3 regions of the Vibrio paucivorans genome follow, and region 1 is predicted to be linked to each of the others. Evidence: predicted binding sites of a transcription regulator. Region 1 holds the regulator's gene; each other region holds the start of a gene.
What was found. The regulator PurR, encoded in region 1, represses purine synthesis genes. The targets are predictions, from matches to a motif close to TNANGNAAACGTTTNCNTNA.
Positions count from the first base shown of each region.

Region 1 (4,447 bases):
GTACGGTCGTTTGGCGCATCGACTCGGTGACTGATCATATTCAGAATACGCTCTCTACTTAGCACCTGATTTGGGTGTGACGACAACGCTACCAGCAACTCATATTCTGCTTTAGTGAGCTTAACCGGCTCACCATTTCGGCTCAATGCGCGGCGCTGAGTGTCAAACGTCCACTCACCAAAGCGAACGACATTGCTGTTTTTGTCATTAGTTTCCACTACAGGCGAAACGTTGCGAGCCGCTGAAATTCGCCACAGCAGGTTTTTCACACGAACCAACAGTTCGCGCAGTTCAAAAGGTTTAGTAACGTAATCGTCGGCGCCCATTTCGAGCCCAACAATTTTGTCTATGCTATCCGTGCGCCCTGTCACCAGAATGATTCCAATATCTGACTGGCTACGTAACTCTCTTGTCAGCATCAATCCATCACCACCCGGCAAATTGATGTCCAACATCACTAAGTCGACAGAGTTTTCTTCCAACGCTTCTCGCATTTGCACGCCATCTTCGGCTTCACTAACGGTGTAACCTTCATTTTGAAAGTATCCCACTAGCTTGCTGCGAGTAACAGCATCATCTTCTACAACTAATACGTGATAGCTCATCTAGACCACTTAATCTTGATTTCAGGTTAACTTTAACAACACTATTCTATTCATAATCAGTAACAATTCTAGAAAATGCTACTTCAAAAGTAAGAAAGGTGATTTTTTATTGATTCAAAACAACCTTAGACTCGCTATTCATATCTCACTATATCTCTCTATTTTTATTCACACATGTAGTTACCGCTATTCATCTTTATTAGTTAAACTAAAGACATACCTCGAATTGGAGCTAAAACAATGCAAGAAACAAAAGCATTTAACGAAAAAAGAGCTGAAATATACTGGTGGCTATCTAGCTTATTTGCTAAAGAACTGACCGAAACGGATATTGAACAGTATCAAACCCCAGAAATTCGCTCTTTCCTCGCAGGGCTTGGTGAAAATGAAACTCTAAAACCGTCTATCGACAAGATGACTGACGCGCTCAACCGTCTAAATGACCGTGAAGACGCACAGTTAGAGCTCTCTGCAGATTTCTGCGACCTATTTTTGAAATCAGACAAAGAATCCGCTTTGCCTTATGCGTCTATGTACATCGGTAAATCGGGTCTATTGAATGACGAGCCCGCCAAAGAAATGGCGTCATTAATGGCTGAACATAGTATTGCTGTCAGCGCTTCACTTAACGAGCCAGCAGATCACATTGCGATCGAATTAGACTTCCTTGGTAACTTGATTATTCGCTCTAACGAACTTGAACAAGAACAGCACCTTGATGATGCACTGCTCGAACAAGAAAAGTTCATCCGAGAAAAGATCCTTTCTTGGGTTCCACAATTTTCGACCAAGTGTCAGTCACTCGATGAATTCGGCTTCTACGCTGCGGTAGCATCTCTATTAGTGTCTTTCCTAGAGCTAGATTGCCACTACCTCGCCGGCGAGTAATTTCACCACTCCCTAGCTAGCGACAAAATCGTCAATTGTAGTGATAGATCACTGCTATTGACGGTTTTTTCATTGCTTGCGCCACGTTTGAGGTCTAGAATCGTGACCGCAAACGATTAAAAATGAAATTGACTCAGTTTCCTGGGTAGAAATACGAACCGCTGGCTAAAAGCGGTTTTTGTGTTTTTACTACTTTGATGTAACCATTAACTAGGAGCTGACAATAATGATTGCTGCGGTGAGCCAAGGGGTAAGCCAGTATATGCAGCAGTTCTCAATAGGACAGAACCTTATGGCCACAATTAAAGATGTTGCTCGCTTAGCTGGCGTATCAACTACCACTGTTTCCCATGTAATCAACAAAACTCGCTTTGTTGCTGAAGCAACCCAAGAAAAAGTGATGGAAGCAGTTAAAGAGCTTAACTACGCTCCAAGTGCCGTTGCTCGTAGCTTGAAATGTAATACGACCCGTACCATCGGCATGTTAGTAACTCAATCAACTAACCTATTCTTCTCGGAAGTAATCGATGGTGTTGAAAGCTACTGTTACCGCCAAGGCTACACGCTCATTTTGTGTAACACCGGTGGCATTTACGAAAAGCAGCGTGACTATATCCGCATGCTAGCTGAAAAGCGCGTAGATGGTATTTTGGTCATGTGTTCTGACTTAACTGAAGAGCTACTAGAAATGTTGGATCGACATGCCGATATTCCAAAAGTAATCATGGACTGGGGCCCTGAAAGCTCTCAAGCCGATAAAATTATCGATAATTCGGAAGAAGGTGGCTACTTAGCCACTAAGTACCTTATCGATCGTGGTCACACAGACATTGCTTGCCTAAGTGGCCACTTTGAGAAAGCAGCCTGCCAAGAACGTATCCAAGGATTCAAACGTGCTTTAGGTGAAGCCAATCTATCGGTTAACGAAGATTGGATCTTAGAAGGTAACTTTGAGTGTGATACCGCTGTGCTTGCCGCAGATAAAATTGCAGCAATGGACCACAAACCAACTGCCGTATTCTGTTTCAATGACACCATGGCATTTGGCTTGATGAGCCGTCTACAACAAAAAGGGATTCGAGTACCAGAAGATATGTCTGTTATTGGTTACGACAATATCGAACTTGCTGAGTACTTCTCTCCTCCGCTAACAACGGTCCACCAACCGAAACGTCGCGTGGGTAAAAATGCCTTTGAGATCTTGCTAGAGCGTATTAAAGACAAAGAACACGAAAAGCGTGTCTTTGAAATGCATCCAGAGATTGTTGAGCGTAGTACCGTAAAAGACCTGACTAAATAGTTAGCAAGATTAATAACCTATGTGCTTTACGTGGTAGTTCAGAGATACGCAAGGCGCATAGCTTAGTCTTATTTATGGAACACATATCACATTTACAACATCCAAATGTGATACTTATTCAGATTTTTAATTACTCTTGAATTAGAAGTCACGCACAGGGCAAACCATTCGAAAGTTTGGGACGCAAAGCTTCCGGCCTACGGCATTTACTTGCTATGGTAGCGGGGTTGCCGATGGCAAACTATGCATACACAACTTTACTCCTTACTGACACAGTTTCTGCATTTTTTTGCTAACCTCTCGGACCTGATTTGGTGGCGTATTCACATACACCGAGAATATACAGCATGGACAAACCAGTACTAAAAGACTCAATGCGGCTGTTTGAACAACTAGGCCGTGTAAAATCCCGTTCAATGTTTGGCGGTTTCGGCATCTTTGTTGACGAGACAATGTTCGCTCTTGTTGTAAATGATAAGTTGCACATCCGAGCAGACGATTCAGCCGCAAAAAAATACAAAGGACAAGGCTACGAGCCTTATGTATATAAGAAACGTGGATTCCCTGTCGTTACAAAATACTTCGCATTGCCAGACGATTGGCAGGCAAACCCAAAAGCTACGCTCGATGAGGCCATTGCAGCTCTTAAAGCAGCAAAGGTTGAAAAAGAGTCTCAAGCTCAGTCGAAACCGAATCGACTAAAAGATCTTCCAAACCTAAGACTAGCGACCGAAAGGATGCTCAAGAAGGCAGGAATCGAGTCTGTTGAGCAATTGGAAGAAGCTGGCGCGGTAGAAGCATTTAAAGCCATTAAGCAGTCCCATACTTCGGATGTTGGTTTAGAGCTTCTATGGGCACTTGAAGGGGCAATTAAGGGGACTCATTGGTCAGTCATTCCACAATCGCGTCGTGAAGAGTTGGCTAATCGACTCAGCTAACCCAAGAAAAGTTCATAGAACCGGCACTCTGTGCCGGTTTTTTTGTATCTGCTGAAATTTTCTTTCCACTTAACCTGTCTTAATTCAAACAGTTTCTTGATACTAGGCGAGAATTCGCCACCAATCTCTCTGCAAGTACTTTATCTACTTTTATACTAAGAAGACATAGCAGGTAGAGCGGCCAACGTATCTTTAGGTCGGAGAATAAAAAATGAACAAAAAGCTAGTATTTGGCGTGGTATTCGTCGCACTGATTATTATTTTGGCCATGAATTTTGGTCAATACTTCACGCTTGAAAACGCTAAAGCACAGCAAGAAGCTTTAGGTAGCTTTATTGAGCAAAACTTCCTCATTGCAGCGATCAGCTACTTTCTGGCTTACGTCGCCATCACCGCTTTTTCAATTCCAGGAGCTGCTGTCGTCACACTGCTAGGCGCTGCATTATTCGGTTTTTGGACCAGTCTACTGCTGGTTTCATTTGCCAGTTCTATTGGTGCTACCCTCGCGTTTTTAAGCTCACGTTACCTATTGCGTGACTGGGTACAAAATAAGTTTGGCGAGAAGCTGCAAGTCATCAACAATGGTGTAGAGAAAGACGGCGCATTTTATCTATTTTCGTTAAGGCTTATTCCCGTATTCCCTTTCTTTTTGATTAACCTTTTAATGGGCTTAAGCCCAATTCGTACTAGCCGCTTCTACTTGGTTAGTCAGCTAG
Region 1 is NZ_CM133230.1:1,088,441-1,092,887, reverse strand. It holds gene torR (two-component system response regulator TorR) at 1-605, opposite strand, end outside; gene torD (molecular chaperone TorD) at 846-1,493, shown strand; gene purR (HTH-type transcriptional repressor PurR) at 1,786-2,793, shown strand; cyclic di-GMP riboswitch class I at 2,942-3,028, shown strand; gene ACXABW_RS05195 (TfoX/Sxy family DNA transformation protein) at 3,141-3,731, shown strand; gene ACXABW_RS05190 (TVP38/TMEM64 family protein) at 3,943-4,447, shown strand, end outside.

Region 2 (4,447 bases), 380 kb from region 1:
GACGAGCTGAAGCACCAAAGTCTAGTAGAGCAACTGGCGTACGCTCACCCATCGACATCGCTTCACCGTGGTAAGTATCGTAGCTTGCTGCTGTTACTGCGCAGTTTGCTACTGGCACCTGCCATGGGCCAACCATTTGGTCACGAGCTACTAGGCCAGTCACCGTACGGTCACCGATAGTGATAAGGAATGTTTTCTCTGCAACCGTAGGTAGACGTAGCACGCGCTCTGCGGCTTCGTTTAACTCAATACCGTCACGGTTAACTGCTGGGTTGTTCGCTTTTAGCGTCTTCGCATCACGGTGCATCTTAGGGGTCTTACCTAGAAGAACATCCATCGGCATGTCGATTGGCGTGTTGTCGAAGTGTGAATCTTCAAGTTTCAATTCACGTTCTTCCGTTGCCACACCTACTACAGCGTATGGTGCGCGCTCACGCTTACAGATCGCATCGAATACTTCCATGTTCTCTGGAGCAACTGCCATTACGTAGCGCTCTTGAGATTCGTTACACCAGATCTCAAGTGGGCTCATACCCGGTTCGTCGTTTGGAACATCACGCAATTGGAAGATACCGCCACGTTCGCCATCGTCTACAAGCTCTGGAAGTGCGTTAGAGATACCGCCCGCGCCCACATCGTGGATGAATGCGATTGGGTTCTCGTCGCCAAGCTGCCAACAACGGTCGATCACTTCCTGACAGCGGCGTTCCATCTCTGGGTTCTCACGCTGTACTGAAGCAAAATCTAAATCTTCTGCTGATTGACCAGACGCCATTGAAGATGCTGCACCGCCACCAAGGCCGATGTTCATTGCAGGACCACCAAGAACAATTAGGCTTGCTCCGACTGGGATCTCTTTCTTCTGCACGTGCTCGTCGCGGATGTTACCCATACCACCAGCAATCATGATTGGCTTGTGGTAACCACGAACTTCTTCGCCAGCGTGAGAGTTCACTTTTTCTTCGTAAGTACGGAAGTAACCAAGTAGATTTGGACGACCAAATTCGTTGTTGAACGCTGCGCCACCAAGTGGGCCTTCTAGCATGATATCTAGTGCGTTAACGATGCGACCTGGCTTACCGAAGTCTGTTTCCCATGGCTGCTCAAAACCAGGAATACGTAGGTTAGACGTTGTAAAACCAACTAGGCCTGCTTTCGGCTTACCACCAATACCCGTAGCGCCTTCGTCACGGATTTCACCACCAGAACCAGTAGAAGCGCCCGGCCATGGAGAGATAGCTGTCGGGTGGTTGTGCGTTTCCACCTTCATCAGGATGTGCGCTTTCTCTTGGCTGTAACCGTACTGGCGAGTTTCTGGATTCGGGAAGAAACGACCGACATCCGAACCCACCATTACTGCTGCGTTGTCTTTGTACGCAGACAGTACGTTTTCTGGTGTGGTTTCGAAGGTGTTCTTGATCATCTTGAACAGAGACTTCTCTTGCTTAACGCCGTCGATAGTCCAGTCTGCGTTGAAGATCTTGTGACGACAGTGCTCTGAGTTCGCCTGTGCAAACATCATTAGCTCGATGTCAGTTGGGTTACGATCTAGCTTGTTTACGAACGCATCGTAAAGGTATTCGATTTCGTCATCGGCAAGCGCAAGGCCTAGGGTAACGTTTGCGTTTTCAAGCGCAGAACGACCGCCATTGAGTAGGTCAACGTCAGCGACTGGTGCTGGCTCTGCAACTTGGAAAAGTGCGGCTGCTGATTCGAAGTCAGTGAAAACCACTTCCATCATGCGATCGTGAAGGATCGCCTTTAACTCAACGAGTTGAAGCTCAGAAAGCTCTGCCGATGTTTCGATGTAGTATGCCGTGCCGCGTTCTAGACGAACTACTTTGCCTAAACCACAGTTATTAGCGATGTCGGTCGATTTCGAAGACCAAGGAGAAATGGTACCAGGGCGAGGAGTCGCAAGTAGAAGTAGACCTTCTGGCTTATGCTCTTCAATTGTTGGACCGTAAGTCAGTAGTTTTTCTAGTTTCTCAACTTCAGACGCATCAAGGTCTGCTGATAATTCAGCGAAGTGAGCAAACTCAGCGTAAATGCCAGTCACAGGCAGGCCAAGTTCACGACAAAGCTCTAGAAGCTTGTTAACACGAAATTCAGATAGAGCTGGGGAGCCACGAAAAATTCTCATGTGCTTAGGTCTCTTATGCAATTGGTTAAGGTCTCATGACCTGAGGTGATATTGGAATAAATTCAGTGGGTTAGACTGTTTTACTTCGAAGCTATTCCCTAAGATTTAAGAACCTATGCCGATTCCACCTCTCCTTTGCGAGCGCATTATATAGCAATTGTTTTTGTGATGTAACACCAAACGCAACCGTTTGCGTCATTTTTTTTGTCAATTTTGAAATACAGGCAAATTGATGAAATAGTACACAGTTCACTAATTCTTTCGTTTACTCACTTTGCCTGCTCGCCCCGCTTTGATATAAAAGCCTTACTGGATGTATGAGAAGAATTAAATGTTAATCAAATACCCGTTATCTTTTAAACGCTTAGCCACACTGTTTACAGCTCTAACTCTGCTAGCTGGCTGCCAAATTGAGTCGCAGCCGAAAAGCGAACTAGACCAAATTCGTGAACGCGGTGTACTGCGTGTTGGTACGCTCAACAATCAGCTTTCTTACTACATCGGCCCAGATGGTCCTGCGGGATTAGACTACGAGCTAGCACGAGAGCTTGCTAATGAACTCGGCGTGAAGTTAGAAATGAAGCCGGCTTATCGCATGTCTAGCCTTTACCCTGCGCTTAAAAATGGTGAGATTGATATTATCGCGGCGGGTTTAAGCCAATCAGAAGAGCGCTTAAAGAACTTCCGTGCGGGACCTGTCTATTACTATGTCAGCCAACAAGTGGTTTATAAGAAAGGTCAATGGCGACCTCGTAATTTAGAACAACTGCTAGAAAGGCAACCGTCACTGATTGAAGAATCCAGTCAAGAAAAAGTGCTCACTATCGTAGACGACTCACACTTCAAAAATAGCCTAAGTGAAGTTCAACAAAAGCACCCAGAATTCAAATACTCAGTTGATATCAATGCCGACGTTAACGAACTCTTAAAACAAGTCTCAAATGGCGATTTGCAATTTACCGTTGCCGACTCTGTCGAAATTTCACTTTCGCAGCGCATTTACCCAGACATCGCATTAGCATTCGAGCTAACAGAGGATCAGCCAATCTCTTGGTTCCTAAATCGTTCTGATGACGAGAGTTTGTATGCGCTGTTGATTGAGTTCTTTGGTGGGCTACAACAGTCGAATCAGCTTGCCGCGTTGGAAGAAAAGTACATCGGCCATGTAAACAGTTTTGATTATGTGGATACCCGAGCATTTATTCGCGCGTTAGATAGCAAGTTGCCGAAATGGGCGCCGCTGTTCCAAGAGTACTCAGACGAATTTGACTGGCGCTTAGTAGCAGCATTGGCTTATCAGGAGTCTCACTGGAATCCGAAAGCAAAATCGCCAACAGGTGTACGAGGCATGATGATGCTTACCCTACCTACAGCCAAGAGTGTAGGAGTCAGCGATCGCCTTGACCCTGAACAGTCTGTTTGGGGCGGAGTGGAATACCTGCGTCGTATGGTAGGTCGTGTCCCTGACAGCATCGCTGAACACGAGAAGATCTGGTTTGCGCTTGCTTCCTACAATGTCGGCTATGGCCATATGATGGATGCCAGACGACTGACCAAGTGGCAAGGTGGTAACCCAGATGCGTGGGCAGATGTAAAAGATCGTCTGCCACTACTGCGCCAGAAAAAATACTACAGCCAAACTCGTTACGGGTTTGCTCGTGGTGATGAAGCCCGAAACTATGTAGAGAACATCAGACGTTATTACCAAAGCATTATCGGTCATGTAGAGCAGCAAAATCGCGATAATGAAGTGGGTGGTATTGATGATTTAACCGTGATTCAAGTACCTGAAAATGACCTATATAGCACCGACGATACCGTTTCTGGTGCAGAGGCCACAGAGCAAACGGAAGAAGAAAAACAATAGCTTCGTTAAAGAGTTAACCTACAAGCCGTACTACTTTGTGCGGCTTTTTTGTCTGTCATCGCGCAGCCATAACGTCATAAATTGGTAATAATTGCGTTCTATAAAGAGGGCTGAATAGAGGTTTGCAAACACAAACACTCGCTGTCACTTTCATTGAGGGCATCAAGCAATGCTAAAACGTAACCGACAACCGAAACGAATTAATCAAACTGTATCAGCTAATCGCCGTAAGCGAATGTTGGCGAATAACAAGAAGAAAGTCATATGGCGTAACCGAGCTTTTATGCAGCAACTGGTTTAGCCACCTTTCTTACTCGACTTTCCTTTATTTTCAGACGTTGCTTGTAAGCTCATACGACGTTCTTGTTTCTGAGCCTTTATCTCTTTTCTGCGGCGCTTAAAGAAAGCCTGAAGCTGAGTGCGGCACTCTTCTTCTA
Region 2 is NZ_CM133230.1:710,961-715,407, reverse strand. It holds gene purL (phosphoribosylformylglycinamidine synthase) at 1-2,143, opposite strand, end outside; gene mltF (membrane-bound lytic murein transglycosylase MltF) at 2,475-4,010, shown strand; gene ACXABW_RS03405 (hypothetical protein) at 4,180-4,311, shown strand; gene tadA (tRNA adenosine(34) deaminase TadA) at 4,308-4,447, opposite strand, start outside.
Region 2: a site for PurR is predicted at 2,322-2,341, ahead of purL (phosphoribosylformylglycinamidine synthase). Genes of this name have one in related genera too.

Region 3 (4,447 bases), 1.3 Mb from region 1:
AATTAGCACGGGCACTTGGTGCCAGATTAGCGGCGACCGCCCTAAAACTTAAACAGTGAGATTCACTATGGAAACGACATCTCGAACTAAGCAATTTCGCTTACTGGCATTGTTTGGTAACTTGGCTTTATTAGTATGGGTCGCACTGTGGCAGTGGACGCTGTCTCCGCATCCATATGTCAGTAACATCACCCTTGCGATTGCATGGTGCATCCCGTTGCTTCTTCCACTACCGGGAATCCTAGCTGGGAAACCTTATACTCACGCTTGGGCGAATTTTGTCCTGATGCTTTACTTCCTGCACGCGTTGACCATTTTGTATGTCGATGGTGGGGAAAGAATGTTGGCGTTGGTGGAGCTACTGCTCACCTCCGTTGCGTTCGCCGGCAATATTCTGTATGCCCGCTCTCGAGGCAAAGAACTCGGCTTAAAACTGAAAAGGCTTTCAGAAGTGGAAAAGCAGGAAAGAGCCCGCTTCGACCAGTAACAGTAGCTTAGCTCGAAGCTAGGCACAAAATCACATTAAAAAAGCCCTTCAGTTGAAGGGCTTTTTGTTTGTACCGTTTCACTGCCACTCAAAATTAAGCGTTGTATCCACAGGCTCGAGTGGTTCAGCCTCTACAACCTCTAGCGGTTCAGTAGCATTCACCACACTGCCATCTGCTGTGCTCACTGTTACGTTTTGAGCATCTGTGGTTTGAGACTCAACTGTATCCACTTCAGGTAGTGCGGTCGGCTCTGCATTTTCTGGTAGGTTAGCAGGAACTGGTGGCTGCTCAGTTTCTGGCAGTTGTACAGGTACGGCTACGTCTTGTGGCTCAACTTTGATAACCTTGCCCATACGAAGTACTTCCTGCTCAAAATCTTCCTCTGACGCCAGTAAGTGAACATTGAACAACACAGATGAACCTTGAATCTTAAGAATATCAAGCGAAGCAACCGAGCTTAGTGCCTTCAACTTGTTTTCAAGTTCGAAGAAATCCGCCGCATCGTTAATCATAGTAAACTCTGCTTTTACAGTTTCAGACGATTCACTCGCCACAACTACCGCATTCTTTTTCGCATAGTAATCTGCTAAATCAGCAACCATGTCTGCTGCCGCTGATTGGCCAGAGCTACTTCCCGTCACAGGAACTTTAGTACTGGTTTGCATCGTCGACGGATTCTGGTCGTACAAAGTCCAACGTAAATTGTTCCCTTGAGCACGAACGACTAACACAGCATCGGCAGGATAACGCTGGCTCGCCGCACTAAGTGGCTGAACGAAACCGCCCCACAGATCCGATACGGCAATTCCGCTGATGTCATCGAAGTCACCAACTGGCAATGTCAGTGGCAAACCACGTTGCTCTGCGCTTGTTTTGATCGCGTTAAGCAATGGAGTACCAGAATGCTCCCACGAAATATTTCTATCAAAATTAGAATCTTCCACCAGCCAAACTAGCAAATTTACTCGGTTCTCAGGCCAAAATGGTAACTGAGCCTGGCTCAGCAACGAGCGAATATGAGGAGCACTGAATCCCATTTGCAGAGTCTGAGACTCACCCGAGCGCCCATAGCTAAGCTGAGTGACGTACTGTGAAGACTGATTCAATGCTTTGACGATCACTTCATTATTGATGGCATCGGTATCACCAGAAGCACGAACAATCACTTGCTTCATGCCTTCAATACGCGCCTTAGCGTCTGCGTCTTTCTGCTCTTGTTCGAGCACTACTTCAGAGCGATATAAATCTACTTTAGTTAAGGCGTGAGCAGGGATAGTAACTAACCCCAGTAATAACAGAGCGATATTGCGCATACGTTTCCTAGATAGTATTGGGCGAAGACAGGGCTTTGCAAAATATAGTGTTTTCGAGTGTTGATGATAAGCAACTATCCAATCCTGAGCAAGGAATGCACTTCAAGTTACGGTCAGAATTCATGTCTAGCGTCTCGAACATCCATATCTTAGATTGAAAACCGATAATTTATTTGACCTAGGTTACATTGCAAACGTTTGCCAAAGTGATAAAATCCCGCGAATTTTATTTATTGAACAGGGAAATGATATGAAAAATGCTATTCAGGGAGCGCAAATGCTATTTGTTGCTTTCGGCGCATTGGTGCTGGTACCACTTCTAACCGGCCTCGACCCGAGTGTGGCACTCTTTGGTGCTGGTGTCGGTACTCTTCTTTTCCAATTGGTTACTCGACGTAGTGTGCCTATTTTCCTCGCCTCTTCTTTCGCTTTCATTGCCCCTATTCTTTACGGTGTTCAAACCTGGGGCGCACCTGCCACTATGGGTGGCTTAATGGCAGCTGGCTGTGTTTATGTCGCAATGGGCGCATTAATCAAAGTCCGCGGTGTAGAAATCATTCATAAATTACTCCCGCCAGTTGTCGTTGGCCCTGTCATTATGGTGATTGGCTTAGGCTTAGCGCCAGTCGCGGTAAATATGGCGTTGGGCAAGGTAGATGGTTCACAAGTCATCGACGCAAATGCATCGCTTGTAATCTCGATTGCTTCGTTGCTTACCACCATCATATTGAGCGTGTTCGCCAAAGGCTTTTTAAAACTGACTCCTATTTTAGGCGGTATTGTTGTGGGCTACTGTTTAAGCCTTGGCTACGGCATTGTTGACTTCACACCTGTGAAAGAAGCCGCTTGGTTTGCGCTACCGAACTTTACGACACCGGAATTCAATATCAATGCAATCTTGTTCATGATCCCAGTTGCCATCGCGCCTGCTGTAGAACACGTTGGCGACATGCTAGCCATCTCCAATGTGACCGGCAAAAACTACATCAAAAAGCCAGGTCTGCACCGTACCATTACTGGTGATGGTGTGGCGACTATTGCTGCTTCAATGGTTGGCGCCCCGCCAAACACCACTTATTCAGAAGTGACCGGTGCTGTAATGCTAACCAAGGCATTTAACCCTGTTATCATGACATGGGCAGCGATAAGTGCGATTGTACTTGCTTTGGTAGGTAAGCTAGGCGCTGTACTGCAAACGATCCCAATGCCAGTCATGGGCGGCATTATGATTTTGCTATTCGGTTCAATTGCGACCGTTGGCCTTAACACTCTAATTAAAAACAACGTTGACCTGCACAAGTCACGCAACCTAGTTATCGTCGCCATTACATTGGTGTTTGGTATCGGTGGTATGGCATTTGGTATTGGCGAATTCAGCCTTCAAGGCGTTAGCCTATGTGGTATCGTTGCTATTCTGCTTAACCTAATCTTGCCGAAAGATTTAGGTGAAAACCACGTAGTAGACAACGCGCAAATGGAAGACGAAGCGAAATAGTGTCTTAGCCAAGATGTGAACATACCCTAGATGTAAAAAGGCTGATCTTTGCGGATCAGCCTTGTTGTTTGCGGGTAATTAGGGTCTGTTGACCTTTCGCACCTCTAGCCACATAACGGAACAAACTGACCTCTCGTCAACGCTGCAAGGTCATTCGCTGCCAACTCAATCTCCAATCCACGCTTACCTGCACTCACACATATCATGTCCTGTGTTAACGCACTTTCATGGATAAAGGTCGGCAATGCCTTTTTTTGTCCTAACGGGCTAATACCTCCAACGACATAACCGGTTGTCTTTTGGGCGATATCAGGATCAGCCATATCCGCTTTTTTCGCTTTGGCCGCTTTCGCCGCTTGTTTCAAGTTCAGCTTCTGATCCACCGGAATGACTGCAACGGCCAAATTCTTTGGTTCACCATTAACGCAAAACAATAACGTTTTGAACACGCGAGCTGGATCTTGTCCCAATGCCTCAACCGCTTCAAGGCCAAAGCTCGCCGCTCTAGGATCGTGCTCATACTGATGAATGTTGTGAGTGACTTTTTTCTTCTTCGCGAGATTAATAGCCGGTGTCATTTTGCTCTCCTTAAGCTCCAACAAGGACACAAACAAAAAAGCGCCGTCATCTTTTGAATGACAGCGCTTTAGATTAAGGAGTTTTATGAGTTGTCGTCAACTTACTTGTAAACCATCTCGCCTGATGGAGCATATTGGTTTACATCAACAGGGCTATTCGCTTCTAGGTACTCTTTCAGCACTTCTGCATCAACGAAACCTGTGTTTACGTGACCAGGATGACCCGTTAGTTTAGGGTAACCGTCGCCACCTGCTGCGTTGTAGCTCGGTACAGTGAAACGGTAAGTTTCGTCTAAACGAAGCTGTTTACCACCGATGAATACGTTAGATACTTCACCATTAGCCACCGTCATAGAGATACCAGCGAACTGAGCGTATGCACCTGAATCAACCGGCTTGGTTGCAACAACGTTTAGGTAGTCTAGTACTTCAGCACCAGTCATATCTGTGTAAGTCAGGATGTTAGCAAAAGGCTGTACTGTCAGTACATCTTTGTAAGTAACGTCACCGCCTTCAATCGAGTCACGCACACCACCAGAGTTCATAACTGCAAAGTCGGCTTTTGCACGCTCC
Region 3 is NZ_CM133230.1:2,413,351-2,417,797, forward strand. It holds gene wrbA (NAD(P)H:quinone oxidoreductase) at 1-59, shown strand, start outside; gene ACXABW_RS10955 (DUF2069 domain-containing protein) at 68-487, shown strand; gene ACXABW_RS10960 (DUF2066 domain-containing protein) at 566-1,801, opposite strand; gene ACXABW_RS10965 (uracil-xanthine permease family protein) at 2,052-3,296, shown strand; gene ybaK (Cys-tRNA(Pro) deacylase) at 3,401-3,874, opposite strand; gene ushA (bifunctional UDP-sugar hydrolase/5'-nucleotidase UshA) at 3,976-4,447, opposite strand, start outside.
Region 3: a site for PurR is predicted at 1,988-2,007, ahead of ACXABW_RS10965 (uracil-xanthine permease family protein). Genes of this name have one in related genera too.